2 regions of the Gallaecimonas pentaromativorans genome follow, and region 2 is predicted to be linked to the other one. Evidence: riboswitches for the same ligand, from Rfam matches in the RefSeq annotation. Region 2 holds a riboswitch; the other holds the start of a gene.
The links. A riboswitch is a leader RNA that binds a small molecule or an ion and turns the genes downstream of it on or off. The one in region 2 is predicted to bind lysine.

Region 1 (7,838 bases), on a different contig from region 2:
ACGGCGGCATCGGCCAAAACCTCTTTAACCCGGCCATGGCCGCCTATGTGCTGCTGCTCATTTCCTTTCCGGTGCAGATGACCAACTGGCTGCCGGCTCGCTCCCTTGCCGAGCATGTGCCGAGTTTGCAAGACAGCCTGAGCCTGACCATGACCGGCTACACCACCGACGGTTTTGCCGCCCACCAGCTGAGCCTGGGTGTGGATGGCCTAAGCCAAGCCACCCCCCTTGATACCTTGAAGACCGACCTTAAGCAGGGCAAAACGGTGTCCGAGTCCATGGAAAAGCCGCTGTTTAGCGCCCTTGGGGGCCTGGGCTGGAACTGGGTCAACGGCGCCTTCTTGCTGGGCGGCCTCTTTTTGCTGTGGCGCGGCGTTATAGGCTGGCAGATCCCGGCTGGGGTGCTGGGCGGCCTTTTCGCCTGCGCCTTTGTGGGCTTTGTTATTCACCCCGACAGCAACGGCTCGCCGCTTTTTCATGTGTTCAGTGGCGCCGCCATGTTCGGGGCCTTTTTTATCGCCACCGATCCGGTTACCGCCGCCACCTCGCCCAAGGGCCGGCTTATCTTTGGTTTGCTCATTGGCGTGCTGACCTACTTTATCCGCGCCTTTGGCGGCTACCCTGACGCCATCGCCTTTGCAGTATTGCTGGCCAACATGGCGGCGCCTTTGCTGGATAACTACACCAGGCCCCAAAGTTTCGGGGAAGGGTCCAAATGATGATGTTTTCTGCCGCCCGCAAGAACGGGCTTATCCTCGGTATCTTCGCCCTGGCCTGCACGGCGCTCTTGGCTGGCACCCATGAGCTCACCAAGGACCGCATTGCCGAGCAAAAAGAAGCCCAGCGCCTGAAAATCTTGAACGCCATGATCCCCAAGGCCAGCCATGACAACGACCTCTACCACGACTGCACCGAGGTGAGCGACCCGGCCCTGTTGGGTACCAAAGACCCCCTTGCGGTGTTTCGCGCCCGCAAAAACGGCAAACCGGTGGCCCTGGCCATGGAAACCGTGGCCCCGGACGGCTACAGCGGCGCCATCTCCCTGATGGTGGGCATGTCCTACCCCGACGGCACCGTGCTGGGCGTTGAAGTGCTTGAGCACAAGGAAACCCCCGGCCTTGGCGATAAAATCGAGCGCCGCAAATCCAGTTGGCTGGACGAATTTACCGGCAAATCCCCCACCGGCCCCAGCGACCCGGCCTGGGCCGTGAAAAAAGACGGCGGCCAGTTTGACCAGTTCACCGGCGCCACCATCACCCCAAGGGCGGTGGTTAAAGCGGTGGGCCGCACCGTGGAATACTTCAGGCAGAACAAGGACGCCCTCTTTGCCGCAACCGGCCAATGTGGAGGCACGCAATGAGCCAGTTCAAAGAAATCGCCAGCTTAGGCCTTTGGAAAAACAACCCGGGCCTGGTGCAGCTATTGGGGCTTTGCCCGCTGTTGGCGGTGTCCAACACCCTTACCAACGCCCTGGGCCTTGGGGTTGCCACCATGCTGGTGCTGATAGCCTCTAACGCCACCGTTTCCCTGGTGCGCCACTTTGTGCCCAAGGAAATTCGCATGGCGGTGTTTGTGATGATCATCGCCGCCTTCGTGACCGCCGTTGAGCAGGTGATGACCGCCTTTGCCTATGGCCTTTATCAATCCCTTGGCATCTTTATTCCGCTCATCGTCACCAACTGCGTGATCATGGGCCGCGCCGAGGCCTTTGCCTCCAAAAACACCGTGGGTCTTGCCGCCTTTGACGGCCTGATGATGGGCCTTGGCTTTACCGCCGTGCTGGTGGTGCTGGGCGGGCTTCGGGAGGTGATTGGCCAGGGCACCCTCTTTGACGGCGCCGATCTCCTGCTGGGTGACTGGGCCAAGAGCCTGCGTATCGAGGTGTTCCACTTCGACGCCAAATTCCTGGTGGCCCTGCTGCCGCCGGGAGCCTTTATTGGCCTGGGTTTCCTGATTGCCCTTAAAAAGGTCATCGACCAGCAACGACAACGCAAAACCGCGCCGGCACCGGTGGTCAAGGCCGAGCGGGTGCGGGTAACCACGGCAGACTGATGAACCAGCAAAAACGTATCGAGATCCTGACCCGGCTGCGCGATGCCAACCCCCATCCCACCACCGAGCTGAACTTCAGCACCCCCTTCGAGCTGCTGGTGGCGGTAACCCTCTCGGCCCAGGCTACCGATGTCGGGGTCAACAAGGCCACCGACAAGCTGTTCCCGGCCGCCAACACCCCTAAGGCCATCTGGGATTTGGGGGTCGATGGCCTCAAGGATTACATCAAGACCATCGGCCTTTTTAATGCCAAGGCCGAGAACGTCCATAAGATGTGCCGTATCCTGCTCGATGAGCACGGCGGCGAGGTGCCCGAAAGCCGCGAGGCCTTGGAAGCCCTGCCAGGGGTGGGCCGCAAAACCGCCAACGTGGTGCTCAACACCGCTTTTGGCTGGCCCACCATCGCCGTAGACACCCATATTTTCCGGGTCTCCAACCGCACCAAGTTTGCCCCCGGCAAAGACGTGCGGGCGGTGGAAGACAAGCTGGAAAAGGTGGTACCCAAAGAATTTAAAGTGGACGTGCACCACTGGCTTATCCTGCACGGCCGCTACACCTGTATCGCGCGCAAGCCCCGCTGCGGGTCTTGTATTATTGAAGATCTTTGCGAATTCAAAGACAAAATCGACATCTGAAACAACGAGGTGAGCAATGCGACTTCTTCACACCATGCTGCGGGTTGGCAACCTGGACAAATCCATCGCCTTCTACACACAAGTGCTCGGCATGAAACTGCTGCGCCAGTCCGACAACACCGAGTACAAATACAGCCTGGCCTTCGTGGGCTACGGCGATGAAATCGACCACACCGTTATCGAGCTGACTTACAACTGGGGCGTCGAGAGCTACGACTTGGGTAGCGCCTACGGCCATATCGCCATCGAAGCCGACGACATCTATGCCCTGTGCGAAGAAGTGCGGGCCAAAGGCGGCAAGGTGACCCGCGAGCCGGGCCCGGTACTGGGCGGCAGCACCGTTATCGCCTTCGTCGAAGACCCTGACGGCTACAAGATTGAATTTATTGCCAAAAAAGACGCAGGCAAAGGCCTGGGCAACTAACGGCAAACCATGAAAAAAGGCACCCGAAGGTGCCTTTTTTGTCAGCGTTTGATTTGCAACACCACCCGGCGGTTAAGGGCCCTGCCCTCTTCGGTGTTGTTGGAGGCGATATGACGCTTCTCGCCATAGCCTTCGGTGCTGATGCGGTCCGCCGGCAGCCCTTTGCCCACCAGGTATTCCTTGATGGCCTTGGCGCGCTTTTTAGAGAGCTCTTCGTTGGCCCAGCGGCCGCCGTAGGAGTCGGAGTAGGCGGCGATATCGATGCTGGAGAAGTGGTTGTCGTTGGCCAGATACTGGCCAATCAAATCCAGGCGCGCCAATGATTCTTCGGTCAGCGACGAGGAGTTTTTCTTGTAGTTGAGCACCGAGAAGGAGATGTCCTCAAAGCTCACCGGCAGCAGGCCGCCCAGGCAAGAGACAAAATCCTCGTAGCCTTTTTTGAAGTTGCCGGAAGACAGCGCCACCGACACCTTGTTGCGGCCAAGGCGATCAGGATAGGTCAAAGTGGGGAAACGGCCAGCGTCCAGCTCGGAGAGCATGTCCCAGGCCCTGTCGTCTGTTACTTCCGCCGGGTAGCGCGGGTAGAGCGACACCTGCCCCAGGGGTTCGGCTTTGAGGCCCGGTTGCCAAACAGGGGGAACACTGGCCAGGGTGGCAACGGTGCGTTGGCTGGGGCCGTCTTTAAGCGCCATGGCAAACTGCAGGTTTTCCTTGCGGCTGGCACGGGCACTGAACACCGCCACCCCGTAATGGGGAATGTGGTGTTCCAGCCGGCATTGCAACGGGTTTGACGCCGTTACCTGCCATTGGGACTGGCCCAGGCTGGCTGCGTAGTAGCGTACGCCGGCATCCACAGGCGCCGGTTGGGCGGCCAGGATAACCAGTGCAGCAACAGCAGTGATGTGTAAAGACTTGGACAGCATAGACTCTCCCCTACCTCTACTACTGTGTCGGCAGGTCTTTTTGCAACTTTAGGGATTTGCCCGCTTTTGTCATAATGGCCCCCCGGCCACTAGTCACAGTATTCCATGTCAACAACTCTTAGTCAGCGTTTCCGCGGTTTTTACCCAGTGATCATCGATGTGGAAACTGCCGGATTCAACGCCAAGACCGATGCCCTGTTGCAGATTGCGGCCACCCTTATCGATATAGACGCCCAGGGGCGTTTTTTCGTCGTCGAGACGCTTTTTCACAATGTCTTGCCTTTTGAAGGAGCCAATCTCGAAGACGCCGCGCTGAAATTTACCGGCATCACCGACCCCTGGCACCCGCTGCGCCTGGCGGTAGACGAAGACGAAGCGCTCAAAGACATCTTCAAGCAGGTGCGAAAGCGCATGAAGACTGCCGATTGCCAGCGGGCCATTTTGGTGGGCCACAACGCCGCCTTTGACCTTGGCTTTCTTAACGCCGTCATCGAACGGACCAACCAGAAGCGCTCGCCCTTTCACCCCTTTGTGAGCTTCGACACCACCACCCTGGCGGCCCTGGCCCTTGGCCAAACGGTGCTGGCTAAGGCCTGCGTCGCCGCCGGGCTGGAGTTCTCCAACGCCGAGGCCCACGCCGCCGACTACGACGCCGAGCGCACCGCCCAGCTGTTTTGCCATATCGTCAACCGCTGGCAGGCCTTGGGGGGCTGGCCTTTGCCGGTACCAGAATCTGAAGCACAAAGCGCGCCAGACAGCGACGACAATGCTGAATAAAAATGCAGCCGAGGGCTTGATCTTGCCGGCGCATTTTGGAAAACTGCCGCCGTCCTGAATTTTTTAGGACCAGAAGAGGTGCGTTTTCCAGGTAACCAGCACGAGGGGCCCTTTCCCTTAGACGGCTGGCCAGGGGGTAAACGCCGAGATGACCTTGCGCGGGGGCGCGCACTGTCATCGGTCAGACAGGTTGAATCCTGTTGACTGTCACCTGTTGGTGGAGCGCTTCTGGTACAAGCAGTCTCGTCTTTTGTTGTCTGCCGGTCCCAGGCGCTCTCTTTGCTTGAATTCAAGGAGAGCTATGAACATCCCCGCTAGCCGCGTACTGAAATTTGGCGGCACTTCCGTTGCTGACTACGATGCCCAGGGCCGCAGCGCCCAACTGGTAGCCAATCAACCCGAATCCCGTATCGTTGTGGTCAGCGCCGCTGCCGGTGTAACCAATGCCCTGGTTGGCCTGAGCCAAGCCAAGGACAGCGCCACCGCCGAAAATTTCCGTAATCTTATCCGCGATCGCGAGCAGCATTTCTTCGACGCCCTGGGCGAGCCCGATGCCCTTAAGGCCACCTACTGGACCCTGATGGAAGAACTGGACGCCTCCGGCCCCTGTGCCGGCCAGGCCCGTGACCAGTTACTGTCCTTGGGCGAGCGTTTTTCCAGCCTGTTTTTTGCCGAGCGTCTGCGCCAGCTGGGTATGCCTGCCGTGCAGCTGCCAGCCCGTTTCCTGATTGCCACCGACAGCCAGTTCGGCCATGCCGAGCCCGATGTCGCCCGCACCCGCCAACAGGTGCAGGTCGCCCTTAACGACCATCAAGGCGAAATTTTGGTCACCGAAGGCTTTGTCGGCGCCGATATCGACGGCAATCTCACCACCCTTGGCCGCGGCGGCTCCGATTATTCCGCGGCGCTGCTGGCCGAAGGGGCCGATGCCGACTGGGTTGAGATTTGGACCGACGTCAAAGGCCTGTACACCACAGACCCGCGCCTGGCCCCCAAAGCCCGCCCTTTGGCGGAGCTGTCTTTTGCCCAGGCCGCCGAGCTGGCCACCTTTGGCGCCAAGGTATTGCACCCCAAAACCCTGTGGCCGGCCATGCGCCACGACATTCCGGTGTTTATCGGCTCTACCTTGGACGCCTCCGGCGGCACCGTTATTCGCCGTGAAGTAACCGGCGAGCGCCGCTACGCGGCCCTGGCGCTGCGTAAAAACCAGACCCTGTTGAAAATAACCAGCCCCGAGATGCTCTACAGCTACGGCTTTTTGGCCCGCGCCTTTACCCTGCTGGCCAAGCACCAGATCTCGGTGGATTTGGTAACCACCTCCGAGATCTCCATCGCCCTGACCCTCGACGAGCGCGGCTCAGAGCAGGCCTTGGATGAAAGTGTGCTGGAAGAGCTGAAAACCCTTGGCACCATCGAAGTGCAAGAAGGCCTGGCCCTGGTGGCGCTGGTGGGCGACAACCTCAACACCACTCCCAAGGTGGCGGCCGAGGTATTCGATGCCCTAGGGGGCATCAATGTGCCGCTGATTTGCCACGGCGCCAGCCCCCACAACCTGTGCCTGCTGGTGGAAGAAAAAGACGGGCCGCAGGCCATTGCCCGGTTGCACGAGCGGCTGTTTGAGCGCCTTAAAATCGCTGCGGCTTCATAGCAAAAACGCCCCGAAAGGGGCGTTTTTTTTAGCCCCACTTGGAGGCGGGGGCCTGGTAATCCAAAAAGCGCTCAAGCATGGCGCCGGGCTCGGTTTCCACTATCAGCATCTGGTGGTGGCGCTCGTCTAAAAAGCCCTCGTTCACATAGTTTTGCGACTGGGCGATCAGCGGGTTGTAAAAGCCGGCCAGGTTTAAAAGGCCAATGGGCTTGTGGTGGTAGCCAAGCATGGCCCAGGTCCACACTTCGGCCACTTCTTCAAGGGTACCGGCGCCCCCTGGCAGCGCGATAAAGCCGCCGGAGAGCTGGGCCATCATCGCCTTGCGCTCGTGCATGTCGCGCACGATGTGCAGCTTGGTCAACCCCTTGTGGCCCACTTCTTTATCTAAAAGGGCCTGGGGAATAACGCCGATGGCCTTGCCGCCGGCTGCCAGCACCGCGTCGGCCACTGTGCCCATCAACCCCACCCGGCCACCGCCGTACACCAAGCTAATATTGCGCTCGGCCAGGCATTGGCCCAGGGCCCTGGCCGCGCTTTTAAACAGAGGGTTAACCCCCGGCCTGGAACCGCAAAATACCGCCACAGTTTCCATGGTTGCTCCGGTTTAAAAAGTCGTCGAGATCCACTAGGTTAGTGTTCAACACTGCTATATGATGCAGCACCTTTTTCCGGCCGCCCACTGCCCGTAAGTGCCCGACCGGTTCCCCTACTTTATCAGGGAATTACCATGAAGATCGGCATCCTGTCCCGAAACACTGATCTGTATTCTACCCGTCGTCTGGTGGAAGCGGCCGAGAGCCGGGGCCATGAGGTGCAGGTGCTTAACCACCTGCTTTGCTACATGAATATCGCCTCCCACAGGCCCAGCATTCACTACGGCGGCAAAGAGCTGGAAAACCCCGACGCCATCATTCCCCGCATCGGCGCCTCGGTCACTTTTTACGGCACCGCCGTGGTGCGCCAGTTCGAGATGATGGGGGTATACAGCGTCAACGAATCGGTGGCTATTTCCCGCTCTCGCGACAAGCTGCGCAGCCTGCAACTGCTGGCCCGTAAAGGCATCGGCCTGCCCATCACCGGCTTTGCCCACTCCACCAAGGCCACCGACGACCTAATCGAAATGGTGGGCGGCGCGCCGCTGGTGGTAAAACTGCTGGAAAGCACCCAGGGCAAAGGGGTGGTGCTGGCCGAAACCCGCAAGGCGGCCGAAAGTACCATCGAGGCCTTCCGTAGCCTTGGCGGCCGCTTTTTGGTGCAGGAATACATCAAGGAAGCCGGCGGCGCCGACATCCGCTGCATCGTGGTGGGCGACAAAGTGGTGGCCTCCATGCAGCGCCAGGCCAAAGACGGCGAGTTCCGCTCCAACCTGCACCGTGGCG
Region 2 (7,838 bases):
TGGTTGTCGGCGCCATAGAGGATGTCGGCGGCGGGAAAGCCCGGGTAAATCTCCACCCCCAGGGCTTCGGCCTGTTCGGCCAGCCAGCGGCACAGGTTGCCAAGACTGATGATGTAATTGCCGTTGTTGTGCATGGAAGGGGGGATGGCCCAGCCTGGCAATTCCACTTCGCCGTTTTCTTTTAAAAGGTACAGGGCGTCTTTATTGACGGCCGTGGTGAGGGGCGCCTGGCGCTGCTGCCAATCGGGAAACAACTCATTTAAGGCGCGGGGCTCGAACAGGGCGCCGCTCAGAATATGGGCCCCCACCTCCGAGCCTTTTTCCACCACACAAACCATCAGCTCTGGCGCCAACTGCTTTAAGCGACAGGCGGCACTCAGCCCGGCTGGGCCGGCGCCGACGATGACGACATCAAATTCCATGGTTTCGCGTTCCATAAGGGCTCCTCGGTAGCCTTGGGGGCTGCTCTTATCTGTGACTTGTCAGGTTGACGTTTACGTTAACAGTAAGTATTTTGACGGTAAAGGTTGCGCCGGTCCAGTGGCCGGCTTGGATGAGCCCAGAGGTACAACCCATGAAGGTACTGGTCGCCGTCAAACGCGTCATCGATTACAACGTCAAGGTGCGGGTCAAATCCGACAACAGCGCCGTTGACCTGGCCAACGTGAAAATGGCCATCAACCCCTTTTGTGAAATCGCGGTAGAAGAGGCGGTACGTCTTAAAGAACAAGGCGTTGCCACCGAAGTGGTGGCGGTCTCTGTGGGCTCTGATGCCTGCCAGGAGCAGCTGCGTACCGCGCTGGCCCTGGGCGCCGACCGCGCCGTGCTGGTTAAAACCGAAGACGGCCTCGACTCCTTGCTGGTGGCCAAACTGCTGGCCAAGGTGTGCGAGCAGGAAAGCCCGGATTTAGCGATCCTCGGTAAACAAGCCATCGATTCTGACAACAACCAAACCGGCCAGATGCTGGCGGCCCTAAGCGACTGGCCCCAGGCCACCTTTGCCTCCAAGTTGGTGGTCGAGGGGCGCGAGCTGCTGGTCACCCGGGAAGTGGACGGCGGCCTGGAAACCATCGCCGTGGCTCTGCCAGCAGTAGTGACCACCGACCTTCGCCTGAACGAGCCTCGTTACGCCACCTTGCCCAACATCATGAAGGCCAAGCGCAAACCCCTGGACGTGCTGGACGGCGCCGCCCTTGGGGTGGATTTGGCGCCTCGGGTGAAGGTGCTTAAAGTCGCGGCGCCAGCGGCGCGCCAAGGCGGGGAGATCCTAGATGGGGTCGATGCCCTGGTGGATAAACTGCGTAACCAAGCGAAGGTGATCTGATGAGCATTCTGGTCATTGCCGAACACGACAACAAACACCTCAAGCCTGAAACGGCGCGGGTGCTGAGCGCTGCCCTGGCCATGGGCGACGATATTCATTTGCTGGTGGCCGGCCATCAGTGTCAGGAGGTTATCCGTGCTGCAACTGAACTTGATGGTGTCGCCAAAGTCCTGGTGCTGGATGAGGCGCGTTTTGCGCATCCGCTGCCAGAAGGCCTGAGTCAAACCCTGGTAGCCCTGGCGCCGGCTTACAGCCACTTGGTGGCGGCCAGCTCCACCACCGGCAAGAACCTGATGCCGCGCATTGCCGCCTTGCTGGATGTGGCGCAGATCTCCGATATCGTCGCCGTAGAAAGCGCCGATACCTTCTGCCGCCCCATCTACGCCGGTAACGCCATTGCCACTGTCCAGGCGCTGGACCCCATTAAAGTGGTTACGGTGCGCCCGGCCGCCTTTGAGGGCACCGGCAGCGCCAATAGCGCCCCGGTTGAGAACCTGGCCGCTGGCCAGGACAACAGCCGCAGCCGCTTTGTCAGCGCCGAGCTTACCGAAAGCGAGCGCCCTGAGCTGGCCAGCGCCCGGGTGGTGGTGTCTGGCGGCCGTGGCTTGCAAAGCGGCGACAACTTCAAAATGCTCGAAGCCCTGGCCGATAAACTGGGCGGCGCCATCGGCGCTTCGCGGGCCGCGGTTGACGCCGGCTTTGTGCCCAACGACTGGCAGGTGGGCCAGACCGGCAAGATAGTGGCGCCGGATCTGTACATCGCCGTGGGCATCAGTGGCGCTATCCAGCACCTGGCCGGCATGAAAGATTCCAAGGTTATTGTCGCCATCAATAAAGATCCGGAAGCGCCCATCTTCCAGGTGGCCGACTATGGCCTGGTGGGGGATTTGTTCGAGCTGGTGCCGGAGCTGACCAGCAAGCTCTGAGCCCGCGCCTTCGGCTAAAAAGTGCGCCCTGGTGGCGCACTTTTTGTTTGCAATCACTTACCACCCCTGCCAGAGTACGCGCCGCCAAGTAGAGGTGCGTCCTGGAAGAGTCGCCGGGGGGAGGGTGATGCCCAAGATCCCCGGCAAAAGGTCAGTACGCCGAAGTCGGGCCGATATCAAGCCGCCCGGCTGGTGCCGTAAGCGAAAGCTGCGCCACTGCCATAGTTTGAACAATCACTATGGAGCGCTACCGAAGGCCCTGGCTCCTTTTGTGGTTCTCCATGGGAATTTTTGGAAATTCCATGGACTTAAACGATCTCTCCCAATCCTCCCTCGCGCTGTTACCCACCTTACTGACCCTGGGGCTGGCCCTGGCCACCCGGCGCATTTTGCTGTCGCTGCTGCTGGGCTCGGCCACCGGTGCCTGGCTGTTGGCCGGTAGCTTCGATGCCCCTCGCTATCTTGCCGGCAAGGCCCTGGCGCTGTTTTACGACGGCGGCATCAGCTGGTGGACGCTGCAAGTCGTGGGCTTTTTGCTGATGCTTGGGGCGCTGTCCCGGCTGCTGCAGGCAAGCGGCGCCGCCCAGGCCTTTGCCGAAGCCTGCGCCAGCCGTATCGCCACTCGCCGTGGGGTCAGCTTGATGAGCGTTGGCCTGGGCCTGGCGATTTTCATCGACGATTATTTCAACGCCCTGGCGGTAGGGCAGGCCACCCGGCCACTGGCCGACCGCTACCGGCTGAGCCGCGAGCGCCTGGCCTACTACATTGATTCGACCGCAGCGCCGGTCTGCGCCCTGATGCCGCTCTCGTCCTGGGGCGCTTTTATGCTCTCCTTGTTGGCGCCCATGGCAGCGAGCCCCATGGGGCTTTTTGTGGACATGAGCCAAGCCGCTTTTTACCCCTGGCTGGCGCTGACCATTGTGCTGATCACCGCTTGGTTTGACTGGGATCTTGGTGCCATGAAAAAGGCCAAGGCAAGGCCGAGTGCCGCTGCCGAGCTAAAGGCAGCCAAGGGCCAGCTGATGCCGCTGTTGGGGCCGCTACTGGCCTTGATACTGGTAACCCTGGCCGCGCTTTTTATCACCGGCGCCTTTGCCAGCAGTGGGCCCTTCTCGGCCATTGCCGCCCTTGAAAACACCAACGTGGGTTTGTCGCTGGTGCTCGGCGCCGTGCCGGCACTTGCCTGGAGCTTTTTCAAGCAAAAGACCCAGCGCCTTGCCACCGCCTGGGAAGGGGCCAAGACCATGCTGCCGGCCATTTACCTGTTGCTGAGCGCTTGGCTGCTGGCGGCGGTGATGAAGGACGTGGCGGTGGGCCGCTACCTTGCCTCTCTTATCGAGGCGGCCTCGGTCGGCCCCTGGATGCCCCTGGCGCTCTTTGTGGTGGCCATGGTCATGGCCCTTGCCACCGGCTCGAGCTGGGGCACCTTTGGCATCATGCTGCCGCTGGCCGGCCAGTTGGTGGAGCCTGCTATGCTGCCCATGGCGCTTGGCGCCGTTATTTCCGGCGCCGTTTTTGGCGACCACTGCTCACCGGCCTCCGACACCACCATTTTGTCGTCGGCTGGGGCCGAGTGTGAGCACATGGACCATGTGCTGACCCAGCTGCCCTACGCTGGCCTTGCTGCCGGGCTTTGTGTTCTCGGTTATGGCCTTAGCGCCCTGGCGCTACCCCTTTGGGCACTGTGGGGTGCGCTGCTGGCCGCCCTGGTGGTAGCGGTGACGCTGCTGGGGGGATGGGGTACACTGGCGCCCAAAAAACAGGAAGTCTAAATGGCCCAGCTTTATTTTTATTACTCGGCGATGAATGCCGGGAAATCCACGTCCCTGCTGCAGTCGGCGTACAACTACAAGGAGCGCGGCATGAACGTGCTCCTCTACACCGCCGCCGTGGACGACCGCAGCGGCAAGGGCATTATCAGCTCTCGCATCGGTCTGGAAAGCGAAGCCCAGGTCTTTGACGACAAGAGCGATCTCTTTGCCGAGGTGCTGGGGCTTTCCCATACCCAACGCTTTCACTGCTTGCTGCTGGACGAAGCCCAGTTTCTGACCAAAGCCCAGGTGGCGCAGCTTTGCCGCATTGTCGACGAGCTCGGTATTCCGGTGCTGGCCTTTGGCCTTCGTACCGATTTTCGGGCCGAGCTTTTCGAAGGCGCCCAGTACCTGCTGGCCTGGGCCGACAAGCTGGTAGAGCTCAAGACCGTTTGCCACTGTGGCCGCAAGGCCAACCGGGTGCTTAGGGTCGGCATTGACGGCCAGCCCATCAAGGAAGGGGCCCAGGTGGAGATAGGCGGCAACGACCGTTATGTCTCGGTGTGCCGAAAACACTATATCGAGGCATTGGCAAGGCCCTGAGGCGCAGGTATAACGGGGCTTTAATGTCTCGGAAGCTGCCTGATGATCGTTGTTGTCAAACTGGGAACCAGTGTCCTGACCGCCGGTGCCCAGCACCTGGACAGGGCCCACATGGTGGAGCTGGTGCGCCAATGCGCCCTGCTGCAAAAGGCCGGCCACAAGCTGATTGTGGTTACTTCCGGCGCCGTGGCTGCCGGCCGCGAGCTGCTGGGGTTTCCGGATTTGCCGGCCGATCTTCCCCACAAGCAGATGCTGGCCGCCATCGGCCAGGGCCAACTGGTACATCTGTGGCAACACCTCTTTGGGCTCTATGGCCTTAACGTTGGCCAGATGCTGCTGACCCGGGCCGATCTCGAAGACCGCGAGCGCTTTTTAAATGCCCGCGATACCCTCGGCACCTTGCTTAGCCACGGCGTTATTCCCCTTATCAACGAGAACGATGCGGTTGCCACCAACGAGATAAAGGTGGGCGACAACGACAACCTGTCGGCCAGGGTGGCTATTTTGGCCAAGGCGGAGCTGCTGATGCTGCTTACCGACCAGCCGGGTCTCTTTACCGCAGACCCCCGTGCCAACCCCGATGCCGAGCTGATACAAGAGGTGAAGACCATCGACGCCACCTTGCACCGGCTGGCCGGGGGGAGCGTATCGGGGCTGGGAACCGGCGGCATGGCCACCAAGCTGCAAGCGGCCGATGTAGCGCGCCGGGCCGGTATTACCGTGGTGATCGCCAGTGGCCAGGGGCCGGATGTGATCCGCCGCCTGGTACAGGGCGAACGGGTTGGCACCCGCTTTAGCGCCATCGACGATCCGCTGGAAAATCGCAAGCAATGGATCCTTGCCGGGCCGCCGCCCGTAGGACAACTCCAGCTTGATGCCGGTGCGGTCAACGCCCTGCTCAGCAAGGGCGCCAGCCTGCTGCCCAAAGGGGTAAAGGCGGTGTCCGGGCAGTTTGAACGGGGCGATGCGGTAAAACTGCTCGGTCCCGATGGTAATACCCTGGCGGTGGGGTTATGCCGGTACAGCGCCGCTGAAATGGCAGCTATCCTTGGCATACATTCCGACGCCATCGCCATGGCACTGGGGTACGACAGGGGGCCTGTCGTTATTCACAGGGACGATCTGGTGCTGCTGGACTAAATTTTGGCGCTCCCCAGCCGTTAAAGGGGTTTGCCGGGCAAATGGCCTGAGATCAGGGACGAGTACGTGATGTCTTGGTTAAGGGGTACAGAATGCTTGGCTATATCCAGTATGTGCTGGTTAACAGTGTGCGCGAGTTGGGGGGCGAAGAGGCCCTGGTGGCCGTAGCCGAAAAGGCCGGCCTCAAAGCGCTGCCATCCTTTCGTATCGACACCGATTACGACAATGCCCAGTGCCTGGCCTTGATAAAGGCCACTGGCGAGCATTTTGGCCTCGACGATAAGGCCCTTTTTGCCCTCTATGCCGAGCGCTTTATCAAAGCGTCGCGCCAGCAATTTCCGCTTTTCTACGACATGGCCGAGTCTGCCTACGACTTTTTGCGGCGCCAGCCCCGCATTCACCAGACGTTGGCGTCCAGCGTGGTGGACCACTCCACCAAAAAAGCGGTGGCCAGCAAGTTTGAACTTATCGAGGATGAAGGCCGGTTTTGGGTGAATTACCGCTCAGAAAATGCCCTTTGCGGCCTTTATGAGGCCCTTTTTTACCGCTTACTTGAACATTACGGGGAAACCGGTCGCCTCGAGCACCGGCGCTGCGTGCACCGCGGCGACGAGTTATGCCAGTTCGAACTGTTTTTTGACGGAAAGCGCCCATGAGCCAGCAGTTACTTCGAGAAGGCATTAACAGTATTGCCGACCAGCTTTGCCGGGCCGTGGACCAGGATTTCTCCTTTCGGGTCAGTACCGACAGTGCCGATGTCGATCTGCAAAAACTGGCCATCCTCACCAACTTTCTGCTCGAGTCTATGGAAGAGAACCTGCAATCGTTGGAGGAGAGCCGCCAGGAACTGGAACAACGGGTATTGGAGCGCACCAAGCGCCTCGACCTCATCGTTAAAGGCGCCGGGGTCGGCATCTGGGAATGGGACCCGGAGCAAGACTTGGTGACCGTGTCCACCCAATGGCTGGGCTCCCTGGTGTCCAACAATGGCGACAGCACCTTTGGCCTTAATCACTGGCTGGCGCAAATGCACCCCGAGGATGTGGGCAACTTTAAAAAGGCCCTGCATCTTCATATGAACGGGGTCAGCGAACGGTTGCAGGTGGAATATCGCATCAGCGACGGCGCCGGCGGTTATCGCTGGGTGTTATGCCGTGGGGTCTGTGACCGCTCCCCCGACACCGGCAAGGTTACCTGGATGTCCGGTACCGTTTCGGATATCACCAAAGTGCGCTTTCACGACAAGGAAAGCGGTCTGGTGAACAGTCAGTATTTTGAGCTGATGACCAACGAGCGCTTAAGCCGAGGCGAGCCGCTGTCCATCGTCATACTCAATATTGCCAACCGCGGCCTGGTGGTGGAAAACCTCAGCCGCCGCGATGTGCTGTTTTTGGTGCAGGCGGTGGTCGAAAGGTTGATGACCAAGACCGATCACCACTCCTTGCTGGCGCTGCTGGGGACGGGGCTGTACGGCTTTTTGCTGCCCATTGGCGAGCCGCGCAAACTGGAACAGTTCGTGCGCGAGTTGATGGCGCTGTTTGACGAGCCCTTTGCGCTAGGCGAGCAGCGGTTGTGGCTGTCTTGCCATATCGGGGCTTGTGACCTGCAAAGCATGGAGGCCCTTAGCGCCGAAGAGGGTATCTACGCGGCCCAGCTTGCCCTTCGGGACATGCGCTCCCACCAGGGCAGCGATTACCGGCTCTTTGAAGATTGCATGCGCGCCTCCAGCCTGGAGCGCATGGACACCGAGCAGCTGCTGCGCATGGCCCTTCGCCAAAACTGGGTCAAGGTTAAGCTCCAACCCATTGTCGATTTTGAACGAGGCGAGGTAAGTGGTTACGAGGCCCTGGCCCGCATTGAGCACCCCACCAAAGGCACCATCAGCCCTGGCCGCTTTATTCCGGTGGCCGAAGAAACCGGCCTTATTCGCCAGCTCAGCGACGTGGTAATGGCCCAGGCGGTGGCGCTGGCTGCCGATGAAGGCCTCAAGGCGCTGCACCCAACGGGCTTTAGCTTGGGGGTAAACCTGTCGGCGCTGCAACTGCACGACCCGGCCCTGCCGGACCGTATCGCTGCGCTTCTTGAAAGAGAAGG

Region 1: another riboswitch for lysine. It lies ahead of lysC (lysine-sensitive aspartokinase 3); the one in region 2 lies ahead of EDC28_RS12915 (Na+/H+ antiporter NhaC family protein).

Annotation. Positions count from the first base shown of each region.
Region 1 covers NZ_RJUL01000002.1:474,769-482,606, forward strand. The annotation lists gene rsxD (electron transport complex subunit RsxD) at 1-719, shown strand, start outside; gene rsxG (electron transport complex subunit RsxG) at 722-1,360, shown strand; gene EDC28_RS05080 (electron transport complex subunit E) at 1,357-2,052, shown strand; gene nth (endonuclease III) at 2,052-2,687, shown strand; gene gloA (lactoylglutathione lyase) at 2,704-3,111, shown strand; gene EDC28_RS05095 (flagellar protein MotY) at 3,153-4,034, opposite strand; gene rnt (ribonuclease T) at 4,140-4,811, shown strand; lysine riboswitch at 4,877-5,047, shown strand; gene lysC (lysine-sensitive aspartokinase 3) at 5,113-6,459, shown strand; gene EDC28_RS05110 (LOG family protein) at 6,488-7,051, opposite strand; gene rimK (30S ribosomal protein S6--L-glutamate ligase) at 7,187-7,838, shown strand, end outside.
Region 2 covers NZ_RJUL01000006.1:303,339-311,176, reverse strand. The annotation lists gene EDC28_RS12930 (electron transfer flavoprotein-ubiquinone oxidoreductase) at 1-437, opposite strand, end outside; gene EDC28_RS12925 (electron transfer flavoprotein subunit beta/FixA family protein) at 575-1,324, shown strand; gene EDC28_RS12920 (electron transfer flavoprotein subunit alpha/FixB family protein) at 1,324-2,250, shown strand; lysine riboswitch at 2,332-2,508, shown strand; gene EDC28_RS12915 (Na+/H+ antiporter NhaC family protein) at 2,553-4,022, shown strand; gene EDC28_RS12910 (thymidine kinase) at 4,023-4,604, shown strand; gene proB (glutamate 5-kinase) at 4,647-5,744, shown strand; gene EDC28_RS12900 (heme NO-binding domain-containing protein) at 5,837-6,400, shown strand; gene EDC28_RS12895 (sensor domain-containing protein) at 6,397-7,838, shown strand, end outside.